Regions from separate parts of the Helicovermis profundi genome, predicted to be linked through region 2. Evidence: a T-box and tRNA genes for the amino acid it is inferred to sense, from the RefSeq annotation. Region 2 holds a T-box; the other holds one or more tRNA genes.
What was found. The T-box of region 2 lies ahead of asnS (asparagine--tRNA ligase). A T-box ahead of a tRNA ligase gene usually reads a tRNA of that ligase, here a tRNA-Asn.
Positions count from the first base shown of each region.

Region 1 (6,231 bases), 1.2 Mb from region 2:
ATTGCTGTTCAGTTTTGAAAGTTTAATACTTTCAAACTAAAAAGATGATTTGTGAAATGCCATGTGAGTGAATTTGTGAAAATTTACGAGCAGAGCAAGGAACTAATGAGCGAGGCGAGTGAAGCGTATTTTATACGTGAGTGTGCCGAGTGAAGTAAGTGACGCAGAAATGTCAAACAAATTATCACAAATTATGGGGGCGTAGCTCAGTTGGGAGAGCACCTGCCTTGCACGCAGGGGGTCAGGAGTTCAAGTCTCCTCGTCTCCACCATAGATGCAAAGTTATAACGAAAAATCATGATATTACAACAATGTTATAATATCATGGTGGAAAATATAATGATGCATTTGCTAAATACAACTTTAATAAGTAGTTGTATGATGCATTCGTTAATACAACTTAAAAACTGTTGTATGATGCATTCGCTAAACTAACGTTTAGCTCTTCGCGCTAACGCACGAAATCAAATTTTAAATTATACGCATTATACAAATAAATTTGTAAATGCTTAATAACTTAAAATTTGGCATCTGCTAAAAGTTCGCGCATATTGTTCTTTGAAAACTGCATATGGATAAAAAACGAGAAGACAAAAGAAACAAATGAAACAAGTTTAAAAAGCGAAAGCTGTTTAAATAAAGTTATTACTAATAAAGTAGTAACACTCATCGTTTAACGAAATTTATGCAAATAAATCAGTTAAACAAAAAGTTTTCATTAAAATTTACGAGCAATACAAGGCGTCGATGAGCGAGGCGAACGAAGCGTATTTTATACGTGAGTGTGCCGAGTGAAGAAGTTGGCGAAGTAGAGCGAAGGAAATTATAATGAAAAAAGGTTTTTATTAGAATTTACGAGTAGTTCAAGGAATCTATGAATGAGGCGAATGAAGCGTATTTTATACGTGAGTGTGCCGAGTAAAGAAGATGACGAAGAAATACGAAGTAAATTGTAATAAAAAAAAGGTCAAGAGAATAAGAGCATAGGGCGGATGCCTTGGCACTAGGAGCCGATGAAGGACGTGGTAAGCTGCGAAAAGTTTCGGGGAGCTGCAAGCGAGTGTAGATCCGGAAATGTCCGAATGGGGAAACCCGGCTAGTGTAATAACTAGTCATCCATAACTGAATAAATAGGTTATGAGAAGGAAACTCAGGGAACTGAAACATCTAAGTACCTGAAGGAAGAGAAAGAAAAATCGATTCCCTAAGTAGCGGCGAGCGAACGGGGAAGAGCCCAAACCGACATCTACGGAAGTCGGGGTTGAGGATAGAGAATAAAGTGATGGAGGTAATCTAGCCGAATCGTATGGGAATGCGAACCGAAGATGGTGAAAGTCCAGTAGGCGAAAGATGAAGACCCGCGACTCTAATCCAGAGTACCACGGAGCACGTGAAACTTTGTGGGAAACAGGGAGGACCATCTCCCAAGGCTAAATACTACCTAGTGACCGATAGAGAATAGTACCGTGAGGGAAAGGTGAAAAGAACCCCGGGAGGGGAGTGAAAAGAACCTGAAACCCTATGTTTACAAGCACCGGAAGTTCCATATGAGAACAACCGGGTACTTTTTGTAGAACGGGCCAACGAGTTACGATATGTAGCGAGGTTAATTGTTTAAGACAAGGAGCCGAAGCGAAAGCGAGTCTTAAGAGGGCGTCTTAGTTGCATGTCGTAGACCCGAAACCGGGTGACCTATCCATGAGCAGGGTGAAGCAAAAGTAAAATTTTGTGGAGGCCCGAACCCATATCTGTTGAAAAAGGTTGGGATGACTTGTGGATAGCGGAGAAATTCCAATCGAACTCGGAGATAGCTGGTTCTCCCCGAAATAGCTTTAGGGCTAGCCTTAAATGATGAGATCCGGAGGTAGAGCACTGAATGGCCTAGGGGTTTTCACCGACTACCGAAGCCTATCAAACTCCGAATGCCGGAATCTTTAATTTAGGAGTCAGACTACGTATGATAAGATTCGTGGTCGAAAGGGAAACAGCCCAGACCAACAGCTAAGGTCCCAAAATGTAGATTAAGTGGGAAAGGATGTGCAGTTGCTTAGACAACTAGGATGTTGGCTTAGAAGCAGCCACTCATTTAAAGAGTGCGTAATAGCTCACTAGTCGAGTGATTGTGCGCCGAAAATTACCGGGGCTAAAATCTACTACCGAAGCTTTGGCATATACTATCGTATATGGGTAGGGGAGCATTCTGCATGGAGCGAAGCAGTACCGTAAGGAGCTGTGGACTTTGCAGAAGAGAGAATGTTGGCATGAGTAGCGAGAGGCAGGTGAGAATCCTGCCCACCGAAAACCTAAGGGTTCCTGAGGAAGGTTCGTCCGCTCAGGGTAAGTCAGGACCTAAGGCGAGGACGAAAGTCGTAGTCGATGGACAACAGGTAAAGATTCCTGTACCACCGTTTATTGTATGAAAGAAGTGGTGACACAGAAGGATAGGTTAAGCGTACGAATGGAAGAGTACGTCCAAGCACAGAGTTAGATATGTTAGGTAAATCCGGCGTATTGTTCATATGATGTGTGATGGGGAGTGAAAAACAAGTAACGAAGTAACTGATTTCACACTGTCAAGAAAAGCCGCTATTTAGATAAAAGGTGCCTGTACCGTAAACCGACACAGGTAGGTAGGTAGAGAATACTAAGGTGAGCGAGATAACTATTGTTAAGGAACTCGGCAAAATGACCCCGTAACTTCGGGAGAAGGGGTGCCGATCTAGGTTCAGAGCTAAGGTCGGCCGCAGAGAATAGGCCCAAGCGACTGTTTACCAAAAACACAGGTCTCTGCTAAATCGAAAGATGAAGTATAGGGGCTGACGCCTGCCCGGTGCTGGAAGGTTATGAGGAGATGTTAGCGTAAGCGAGGCATTGAATCGAAGCCCCAGTAAACGGCGGCCGTAACTATAACGGTCCTAAGGTAGCGAAATTCCTTGTCGGGTAAGTTCCGACCCGCACGAAAGGCGTAACGATTTGGGCGCTGTCTCAACAATAGACTCGGTGAAATTGTAGTACCGGTAAAGATGCCGGTTACCCGCAGCAGGACGGAAAGACCCCGTGGAGCTTTACTGCAGCTTGGCGCTGGACTTTGATATATAATGTACAGAATAGGTGGGAGACTGTGATACATGAACGCCAGTTTGTGAGGAGTCGCCTTTGGGATACCACCCTTTGTATATCAGCGTTCTAACCTGGTACCGTGATCCGGTACAGGGACAATGTCAGGCGGGCAGTTTGACTGGGGCGGTCGCCTCCCAAAGAGTAACGGAGGCGCTCAAAGGTTCCCTCAGAATGGTTGGAAATCATTCAAAGAGTGCAAAGGCAGAAGGGAGCTTGATTGCGAGACATACAGGTCGAGCAAGTACGAAAGTAGGACTTAGTGATCCGGCGGTACCGAATGGAAGGGCCGTCGCTCAACGGATAAAAGCTACCCCGGGGATAACAGGCTTATCTCCCCCAAGAGTCCACATCGACGGGGAGGTTTGGCACCTCGATGTCGGCTCGTCTCATCCTGGGGCTGAATTAGGTCCCAAGGGTTGGGCTGTTCGCCCATTAAAGAGGCACGCGAGCTGGGTTCAGAACGTCGTGAGACAGTTCGGTCCCTATCCGCTGTGGGCGCAGGAAATTTGAGAGAATCTGTCCTTAGTACGAGAGGACCGGGATGGACATACCAATGGTGTATCAGTTGTTCTGCCAAGAGCATAGCTGAGTAGCTAAGTATGGAAAGGATAAGCGCTGAAGGCATCTAAGCGCGAAGCCCCTCTTAAGATAAGATTTCCCATCACTTCAAGTGAGTAAGACCCCAGGTAGAAAATCTGGTTGATAGGTCTAGGGTGAAAGTGCAGCAATGTATGAAGCTGATAGATACTAATAGGTCGAGGTCTTGACCACAAGAAAAAACGTTTAATCCATATGCAGTTTTGGAAGAACAATTCCAAAAATATTTGATAGAATTTACGAGTAATTCAATGAATGAAGTAAATTGTAGCAAATGAATCTAGTGATGATGGCAAGAAGGCTACACCTGTACCCATACCGAACACAGAAGTTAAGCTTCTTAGCGCCGATGGTACTTGGGGAGCAGTCCCCTGGGAGAGTAGGTCGTTGCTAGTTATTTGTTCCAAGGTAGCTCAATGGTGGAGCAATCGGCTGTTAACCGATAGGCTGTGGGTTCGAGCCCCACCCTTGGAGCCAACTCATTAATCTTAGGGCTCCTTGGTCAAGCGGTTAAGACACCGCCCTTTCACGGCGGTAACAGGGGTTCAATTCCCCTAGGAGTCACCATTTATATAAGAAACATCCTAGCAAAATGAAACAAATGTGGGAGTATAGCTCAGCTGGGAGAGCATCTGCCTTACAAGCAGGGGGTCACAGGTTCGAGCCCTGTTACTCCCACCATTAATTTTATATCCACATGCGGGTGTGGCGGAATTGGCAGACGCGCTAGACTTAGGATCTAGTGTCTTGTACGTGGGGGTTCAAGTCCCTCCACCCGCACCATTAGTTTTAATTAGTATAAATTTAATAATGTGCAGAAGTGGCTCAGTGGTAGAGCATCGCCTTGCCAAGGCGAGGGTCGCGAGTTCAAATCTCGTCTTCTGCTCCAAAATGTGCATCCGTAGCTCAGCTGGATAGAGCAACGCCCTTCTAAGGCGTAGGTCCTGGGTTCGAATCCCCGCGGTTGCACCATTTTTTTTGGAGAGGTACCGAAGTGGTCATAACGGGGCGGTCTTGAAAACCGTTAGGGTGCAAGCCCACGAGGGTTCGAATCCCTCCCTCTCCGCCAGTTTTGCCCAGATAGCTCAGTCGGTAGAGCAGGGGACTGAAAATCCCCGTGTCGGTGGTTCGATTCCGCCTCTGGGCACCAAAAAAAGTCTGTTTACATAATGTAAACAGACTTTTTGTTATATCCAAATATATATAAATTGATTGGGTATATGAATTTAAATTAAGCGATTTACTAAATTTGAGAACCTAGATTTTTTTTCAAATACTAAAAATAGTTGAATATAAATAGCATATAAAATAAAAGTATTGATAAAAACCTATAAAACTGTTATTCTGTTTGAAACACATATAAAATAAGTTGAAAAAGGTGGCAATTTCTATGGTGAATAATGAAAAAAATAAAATAAAAATTATAAACATTAATACAAATGATGATTATAATATTATTTTAGGAAATAATATATTCGAAAAAAGTATTTTATATATTAAGAAGGTCACAAAGAGCAAAAAAATAGTTATAATAACTGATGATATTGTTGAATCGTTATACTATAGTAAAATAGAAAATCATTTAACAAAAAATAATTATTTAGTAAAAAAGATAGTAATGAAAAATGGAGAAACAAGTAAAAACTTGACTACTTGTGAATTTTTATATTCTAAACTTGCTAAGTATAATATAAGAAGGGATGATACAATTATTGCACTTGGGGGTGGAGTAGTTGGTGATATTGTAGGATTTGTGGCTTCAAGTTTTTTACGAGGTATTAATTTTATTCAAATCCCTACGACACTTTTATCTCAAGTTGATAGTAGTGTAGGTGGTAAAGTAGCAGTAAATATTGAAGAAGGTAAAAACTTAGTAGGAGCCTTCTATAATCCAAAATTAGTTATTGTTGATACAGAATTTTTAAAGACTCTTAGTATTGAACAAATAAAAGATGGGTTAGGAGAAATTATTAAATATAGTTATATATATGATGATAGTCTTGGAAAATTGCTTATGAATTTAGAAAATGTGAAAGAAATTTCAAAAAAATATAGTGAAATAATAGAGAAATCTTTATTAATAAAAAAATATTTTGTAGAAAATGATATGTATGATAAAGGTGAAAGGATGATACTTAATTTCGGACATACTATAGGACATGTCATTGAAAAACAATATGGGTATGGTGTTATTACTCATGGTCAAGCAATTGCTGAAGGTATGTTTATAATAAGTGAATTTGCGTATAAAAAAGGTCTTGTTAAAATTGATTATAGTGGTGAAATAAGGAGTGTTTTAGATAAATTTGGATTTAGTAAAACTGTGAGATTAGATAGAAAATTTTTTAATAATGTAGTGAGAAATGATAAAAAATTTTTTAATGAGAGTGTTAATATTATTGTAATTAATAATGCTAGGAAAGCTATTATATTTAAAATGAGTTTAGACGAATTTTTAGAAAAATTTGATAACTATCTAATCGATAAGTACAGCGAAAATTAGAGTATTTCAGA
Region 1 covers NZ_AP028654.1:2,700,851-2,707,081, reverse strand. The annotation lists tRNA gene AACH12_RS12315 (tRNA-Ala) at 196-271, shown strand; rRNA gene AACH12_RS12310 (23S ribosomal RNA) at 966-3,891, shown strand; rRNA gene rrf (5S ribosomal RNA) at 3,997-4,113, shown strand; tRNA gene AACH12_RS12300 (tRNA-Asn) at 4,120-4,194, shown strand; tRNA gene AACH12_RS12295 (tRNA-Glu) at 4,210-4,284, shown strand; tRNA gene AACH12_RS12290 (tRNA-Val) at 4,323-4,398, shown strand; tRNA gene AACH12_RS12285 (tRNA-Leu) at 4,417-4,500, shown strand; tRNA gene AACH12_RS12280 (tRNA-Gly) at 4,532-4,606, shown strand; tRNA gene AACH12_RS12275 (tRNA-Arg) at 4,613-4,689, shown strand; tRNA gene AACH12_RS12270 (tRNA-Ser) at 4,698-4,786, shown strand; tRNA gene AACH12_RS12265 (tRNA-Phe) at 4,792-4,867, shown strand; gene aroB (3-dehydroquinate synthase) at 5,108-6,220, shown strand.
Region 1: it encodes a tRNA-Asn, which carries the amino acid that the T-box ahead of asnS (asparagine--tRNA ligase) is inferred to sense. The anticodon was not compared.

Region 2 (6,231 bases):
ATACGAGCGGAAAAATTAAAGTTTATGAATATAATTGGATTTATATTTTAAAAAAAATTAATAATGTATGGCAAATTGACTATTATGTAAAAAATAAAGATTAATATCTATTTAAAAATTGCTAAATTTAGATAGGTTGGTTTTATTCATTGAATCAGAAGGAGGTAGGATTATGTTAAAGGAAAGAATTGTTGAAATACAAAAAGAATATTTTTATAAGGATGTTACGAAAGATATTAATTTTAGAATTGAACAACTCAGTAATTTAAAAAATGCGATTAAAAAGCACGAAGATGAATTAATTAAAGCTTTATTTATTGATTTAAATAAGTCTGAATTTGAATCATATGCAACTGAAATTGGTCTGTTATATGAAGAAATTGAATACTTTATTAAAAATATAAGAAAAATTAGCAAAGTAAAAAAAGTTAAAACTTCAAAAGTTCATTATCCTTCTGATAGTTATATTATGTATGAACCAAAGGGTGTTGTCTATATTATTAGTCCTTGGAACTATCCTGTACAACTTTTATTAATGCCACTAATTGGATCTATTGCTGCAGGTAATTGCAATGTTCTAAAACCAAGTGAAAAAACACCGCATGTTGCAGATGTGCTTGAAAAAATTATTAATAATTATTTTAAAAATGAATATATTTATCTTGTACGCGGTGATAGAGAATTATCAAATACTCTTTTAAGAAAGTCATTTGACCATATATTCTTTACAGGAAGTCAGTCAGTTGGAAAGCATGTTATGAAATTGGCTTCTGAGAATTTAGTTCCACTTACCTTAGAACTTGGTGGTAAGAGTCCGTGTATTGTTGATGAAACAGCCAATATTCAAATTGCTGCAAAGAGAATAGTGTGGGGAAAAACTTTGAATGCAGGACAAACCTGCGTTGCTCCTGATTATGTGTATGTTCATAAATCAGTAAAATCAAAATTAATAGAAGAAATTAGTAATTTTACCTTAAAAATATTTGGTAACGATATGACTCAAAATTCTGAGTATCCTAAAATAGTTAATGATAGCCATTTTGATAGATTGATTAATTTATTGGAGGAAGGAAGAATTTTATTCGGTGGTAATTATAATAAAGATAATCTTAAAATTGGATTCACATTAATTGATAAAGTAGATTGGAATAGTAGTATTATGGATTCTGAGGTGTTTGGGCCCTTGCTTCCAATTATAGAATATGAAGATATTAATAAAATTATAGAAAATCTTAAAAGAAAAGATTCTCCACTTGCACTTTATTTATTTACCAACTCTAAATTACATGAAGATTTTGTATTAGATTCTTTGAGTTTTGGAGGAGGTTGTATAAACGATACTGTTTCACATGTTTCGAACAACAACCTACCTTTTGGTGGGGTAGGGAAAAGTGGTATGGGAAAATATCATGGTCAAAGCACCTTTTATGCACTTAGTAATGAAAAGATAATTATGAAAAAATCTACAAAAATTGATCCTAGTTTAAAATATCATCCATACACTAATAACAAAATTAAAATATTAAGAAAACTAATAAAGTGATTTATATAAATAAATAAAAATACCCTATTGGCTAGACTTTTTTAATTGTCTATTCTATAGGGTATTTTTATAGAATTATTTTGTCTTGGAATTTTTAGGTTCTAAATTTTTAAGGTTTACATATCCGTCGTAATTTACGGAGTTTCTCCCGTGTTCTTTTGATAAATACAAGCCTTTATCAGCGACATCTAGTAGTTCTTTAAAAGTTTTACCATCCCAAGGATAAATGCTTGCGCCGACAGAAATTGTAAAGTTTGGATTTGTTGTTTCTGATACTTTTTCTCTAAAGCGGTTTGCAACAAGTAATCCGGTTTTTAAATCTTGGTTAGGTAGCACAATAATAAATTCATCTCCACCATAACGACCTAAAAAGTCAATTTCTCTAAGATTTTGTTTGGCGATAGTAGCGACAAGTTTTAAACATACATCACCTTGGATATGCCCATAAGTATCGTTAACATGTTTGAATTTGTCTATATCAAACATTAAAAAAACAAATTTCTCTGTATTTTTAGACATAGTTAGTAAATCAATTGCATTTACAATAGCCTTTCTTGTTAAAGCCTTAGTAAGATGATCAAGTTTATTTACCTCAGCCATATGGTCTTTAATTCTTTCAACATGAAATGTTCTAGTTTTAGCTGCTTTTTGTACTTCAAAATGAAAGTCGGTTTCTATTTTCTTGAATTTTGATTCATAATTATTAATATATAAAATACTTAAGAGTTTATTAGTTTTTATTTCTAAATAAATAAAAATATATAGTAAAATATAAGAAAGAAAAATTAAATTATGAAATTGTAATGTACTAGAAATTATAATTGCTATTAGCGGAAGAAAAATTTTATATGAATTTTTTATATTTTTATTTTTTGAATTAAGAACAAAATAACCAATAATAAAAATGATACTTATAGAAGTATATATAATATTTCCTGCTACTTGTTGAAAAAGCATATTATAAACTGGATTAATTAGTATTAAAACACCAATAACAATATTAATAAATACAAAATTTTTAACTATAATATCCTTTTTAAATAAAATTATTATAATTTTTAGTATTATTGTTAAAGTAATCGCGATTGGGAGTATATCATAGTAGTTGACATCGGTGTGTAAAACCGGTAAAAAAGAAATAATAAGCAGTGCAGGAACATAGGAAACGGCACATAATTGTTCTTTATTTGGTAGTTTGAATAGTGATAAGGCTGAAAAAATATTATAGGAAATAACAATAATAAAAAATTGATTTAAAATTGATGTAATATTAAATTCCATTTGTTCACCTCTCTCTTTTTTATTAAATTATAACATAATTATTTAGAATAAATAAGATTAACTATTATTGTTAAAAAATCTTTACAATTTTAATTAGTTAATATATAATATGTTCATTAAAAGCAATGAAGAGAAGAGTAACTTTAAATTTATTTTAAGAGAGTTAGGGAAAGGTGTGAGCCTAATAATAATTTTACTGTGAAGAACATCTTGGAGTTCCTAGTCGAAATAGTAGTAGGCTTTGGCGTTTTCTACACGTTATAGTAGTTCTTAGTAATTCTGAGAGTGAGAGGTCTTTAGACAAATTGGGTGGTACCGCGAATTTTTCGTCCCAAATAGTATAAAGGGCTTTTTTTTTATACCTATTAACACATTTATCCGATGCCTTAGAGTTCTAATACCCCCTACTTCTTAAAAAAGTGTGGGATAAAGAACTCTAAAAAGGCCCTGGATTATGTTTTCTAAGATTCAGTGGGAGTAAAAACCCCCTCTGAATCCAAGAAATTCATTTATTTGCTAATTATTTAGAAGGAGGAATTATGAAAAACACTTTATTAAAAGATATATTTGCGAGTCCTAGTGACTATAGTGAAAAAGAAATTGAGGTTTCTGGTTGGATTAGAACAATAAGAGCGTCTAAAAATTTTGGATTTATTGAATTAAATGATGGTACGTTTTTTAATAGTATTCAAATAGTTTTTGAAGAAAATCTTTCGAATTTTAAAGAAGTTGCAAAATATCCTATATCAACTTCAATTATTGTCAAAGGAAGATTAGTTCTTACACCAGGTAGCAAGCAACCTTTTGAGCTTAAAGCCGCTGAAATTGTTTTGGAAGGACTTTCTTTATCAAGCTATCCACTTCAAAAGAAAAGACATACATTTGAATATTTAAGAACTATTGCTCACTTAAGACCTAGAAGTAATACTTTTTCGGCAGTGTTTAGAGTTAGATCGGTTGCAGCACACGCAATTCATTCTTTTTTTCAAGATAGACGTTTTGTGTATACACATACTCCAATAATTACAGGTAGCGATTGCGAAGGTGCAGGCGAAATGTTCAGAGTAACAACTCAGGATCTTTACAATATTCCAAAAGACGAAAATGGTAAAATTGATAACTCTTTTGATTTTTTTGGAAAAGAGACAAATCTTACAGTAAGTGGTCAATTAGAAGCAGAGACATTTGCCCTTGCTTTTAGAAATGTATATACTTTTGGTCCCACTTTTAGGGCTGAAAATTCTAATACAGGTAGACATGCTGCTGAATTTTGGATGGTTGAACCTGAAATATCATTTGCAGATTTAAATGATGATATGGATTTGGCTGAAGATATGATTAAATATGTTATTAAATATGTTATGGATAAATGTCCTGAAGAAATTAATTTTTTCAATGCAAGAATTGATAAAGGTTTAATTGAAAGACTTAACAATGTTATTAGCTCTGATTTTGCAAGAGTTACTTATACTGAAGCTGTTGAACTGCTTCAAAAATCTGATAAAAAATTTGAATATCCCGTATTTTGGGGATGTGATTTACAAACTGAGCATGAAAGATATATTACGGAAGAAATTTACAATAAACCAGTTTTTTTAACAGATTACCCAAAAGAAATAAAAGCCTTTTATATGCGCGTAAATGATGATAATAAAACAGTAGCAGCAATGGATATGTTAGTTCCAGGTATTGGTGAATTAATTGGCGGCTCGCAAAGGGAAGAAAGACTGGATGTTTTAGAAGCTAGGATTGAAGAAATGGGATTAAATAAAGACGATTATTGGTGGTATTTAGATTTAAGAAAATTTGGTGGTGTTCATCATGCAGGCTTTGGTCTCGGATTCGAAAGAGCAATTATGTATTTGACGGGTATGACAAATATTAGAGATGTAGTACCTTTTCCAAGGACAGTTAAAAACGCTGAATTTTAGTAATAGCAAAATCTACCTAGATAAATGTTACAAAATAAAAACTACAATAATACAAAAATATAAGGTATAATATTATATTACGAAGTTTTGTTAGTAGTATTAAAAATAAAAATAGGTGGATAGTTTATTGAATGAAGAAGGAATTAAAAAGGTAGGAATTGCTTTTGGAGGTGGAGGTGCAAAAAGCTTTGCTCATATTGGCGTTATCAATGTTCTAAGAGAAAATAATATTCCAATAGATTTTATTGCAACTTGTAGTGCGGGTTCAATGATTGGTGCATTAATTGCAAATGGTATAAAGAGTGAAATAATTTTAAATAAATTTAGTGAAATAGTAAAAAGATTAAGTTGGTTTAGACCAACGATTAGTAAAAAAGCAATTTTATCGCAAAGAAATTTTGGTAATATTATAAGTGATTTATGTGGAAATATTAATATTGAAGATTTAAATCTTCCTATGAAAATTATCGCTACTAATTTAAATACTGGAAAATTACACGTTTTTTCATCTGGAAATCTTAAAAATGCGGTTACTGCGTCTTCTGCTTTTCCTGGTATGTATAAACCGGTTAAAATAGGAGAGTGTTTTTACGTGGATGGTGGTCTACTTGATAGCATACCAGCAGATGTATGTAGAGATGAAGTAGGAAATGAAGGGATAGTTATTTCTATTTCACTTGATGGACATTTGAGTAGACAAATTGATAAAATTAATATATTTAGTATGATGTATAGGGCAATATATATACCTCTTATAAATAATAGAGAGAAAATTATTAAAGAGAACTCTGATATTGTAATAAAGGTTTTTGAACATCAAGAATTTAATTTTAGAAATTGGAGAGAAATATTTAGATTTTATTCATCATCAAAGATGGAGAATTTTATAAAACTTGGCGAAGAGGCAGCACGTGAACAAATTGATGAAATAAAAGCAGCTTTGTACAATTAAAAAATTCGTTAAATATGCAATTTTCATAGTAAATAAAAAAAGCTAAAACAAATAAATAAATTTGTTTTAGCTTTTTTTAGATTATTATTCTGGATTTACACTGTATATACCGTCAATTTCAATTATGGATTCAATAATACGAACGGGGTCACAGTTTTTTGGATAATTTACATAAAGTTTTAATTCTGCAACATTGTCGTTCATAGCTGTCATAGCAATATTTTTTACTTTGGCATTGTGTTTTCCGATTGCTGTGCCGATTTTTCCAAGTTGACCTGGTGTATTAGAAGTGTGTATAAAAATAACAAGTTGTCTTTTGTTTTTTTGAAACTTATATTCAAAACGTGCAAATGTTTCTAATATAATAAAAATTAAAAGAGTTGAGCTAATTGCAATTAAATAATGTCCAGCACCAAGTGCTAAACCTAGACAAGCAACAGCCCAAAGACTTGCAGCGGTTGTTAATCCCTTTACACTAAATCCTTCCTTAATAATTGTACCAGCTCCAAGGAAACCAATTCCAG
Region 2 covers NZ_AP028654.1:1,455,398-1,461,628, forward strand. The annotation lists gene AACH12_RS06400 (nuclear transport factor 2 family protein) at 1-104, shown strand, start outside; gene AACH12_RS06405 (aldehyde dehydrogenase) at 173-1,543, shown strand; gene AACH12_RS06410 (GGDEF domain-containing protein) at 1,619-2,824, opposite strand; T-box leader at 2,941-3,161, shown strand; gene asnS (asparagine--tRNA ligase) at 3,364-4,755, shown strand; gene AACH12_RS06420 (patatin-like phospholipase family protein) at 4,883-5,707, shown strand; gene AACH12_RS06425 (MgtC/SapB family protein) at 5,792-6,231, opposite strand, start outside.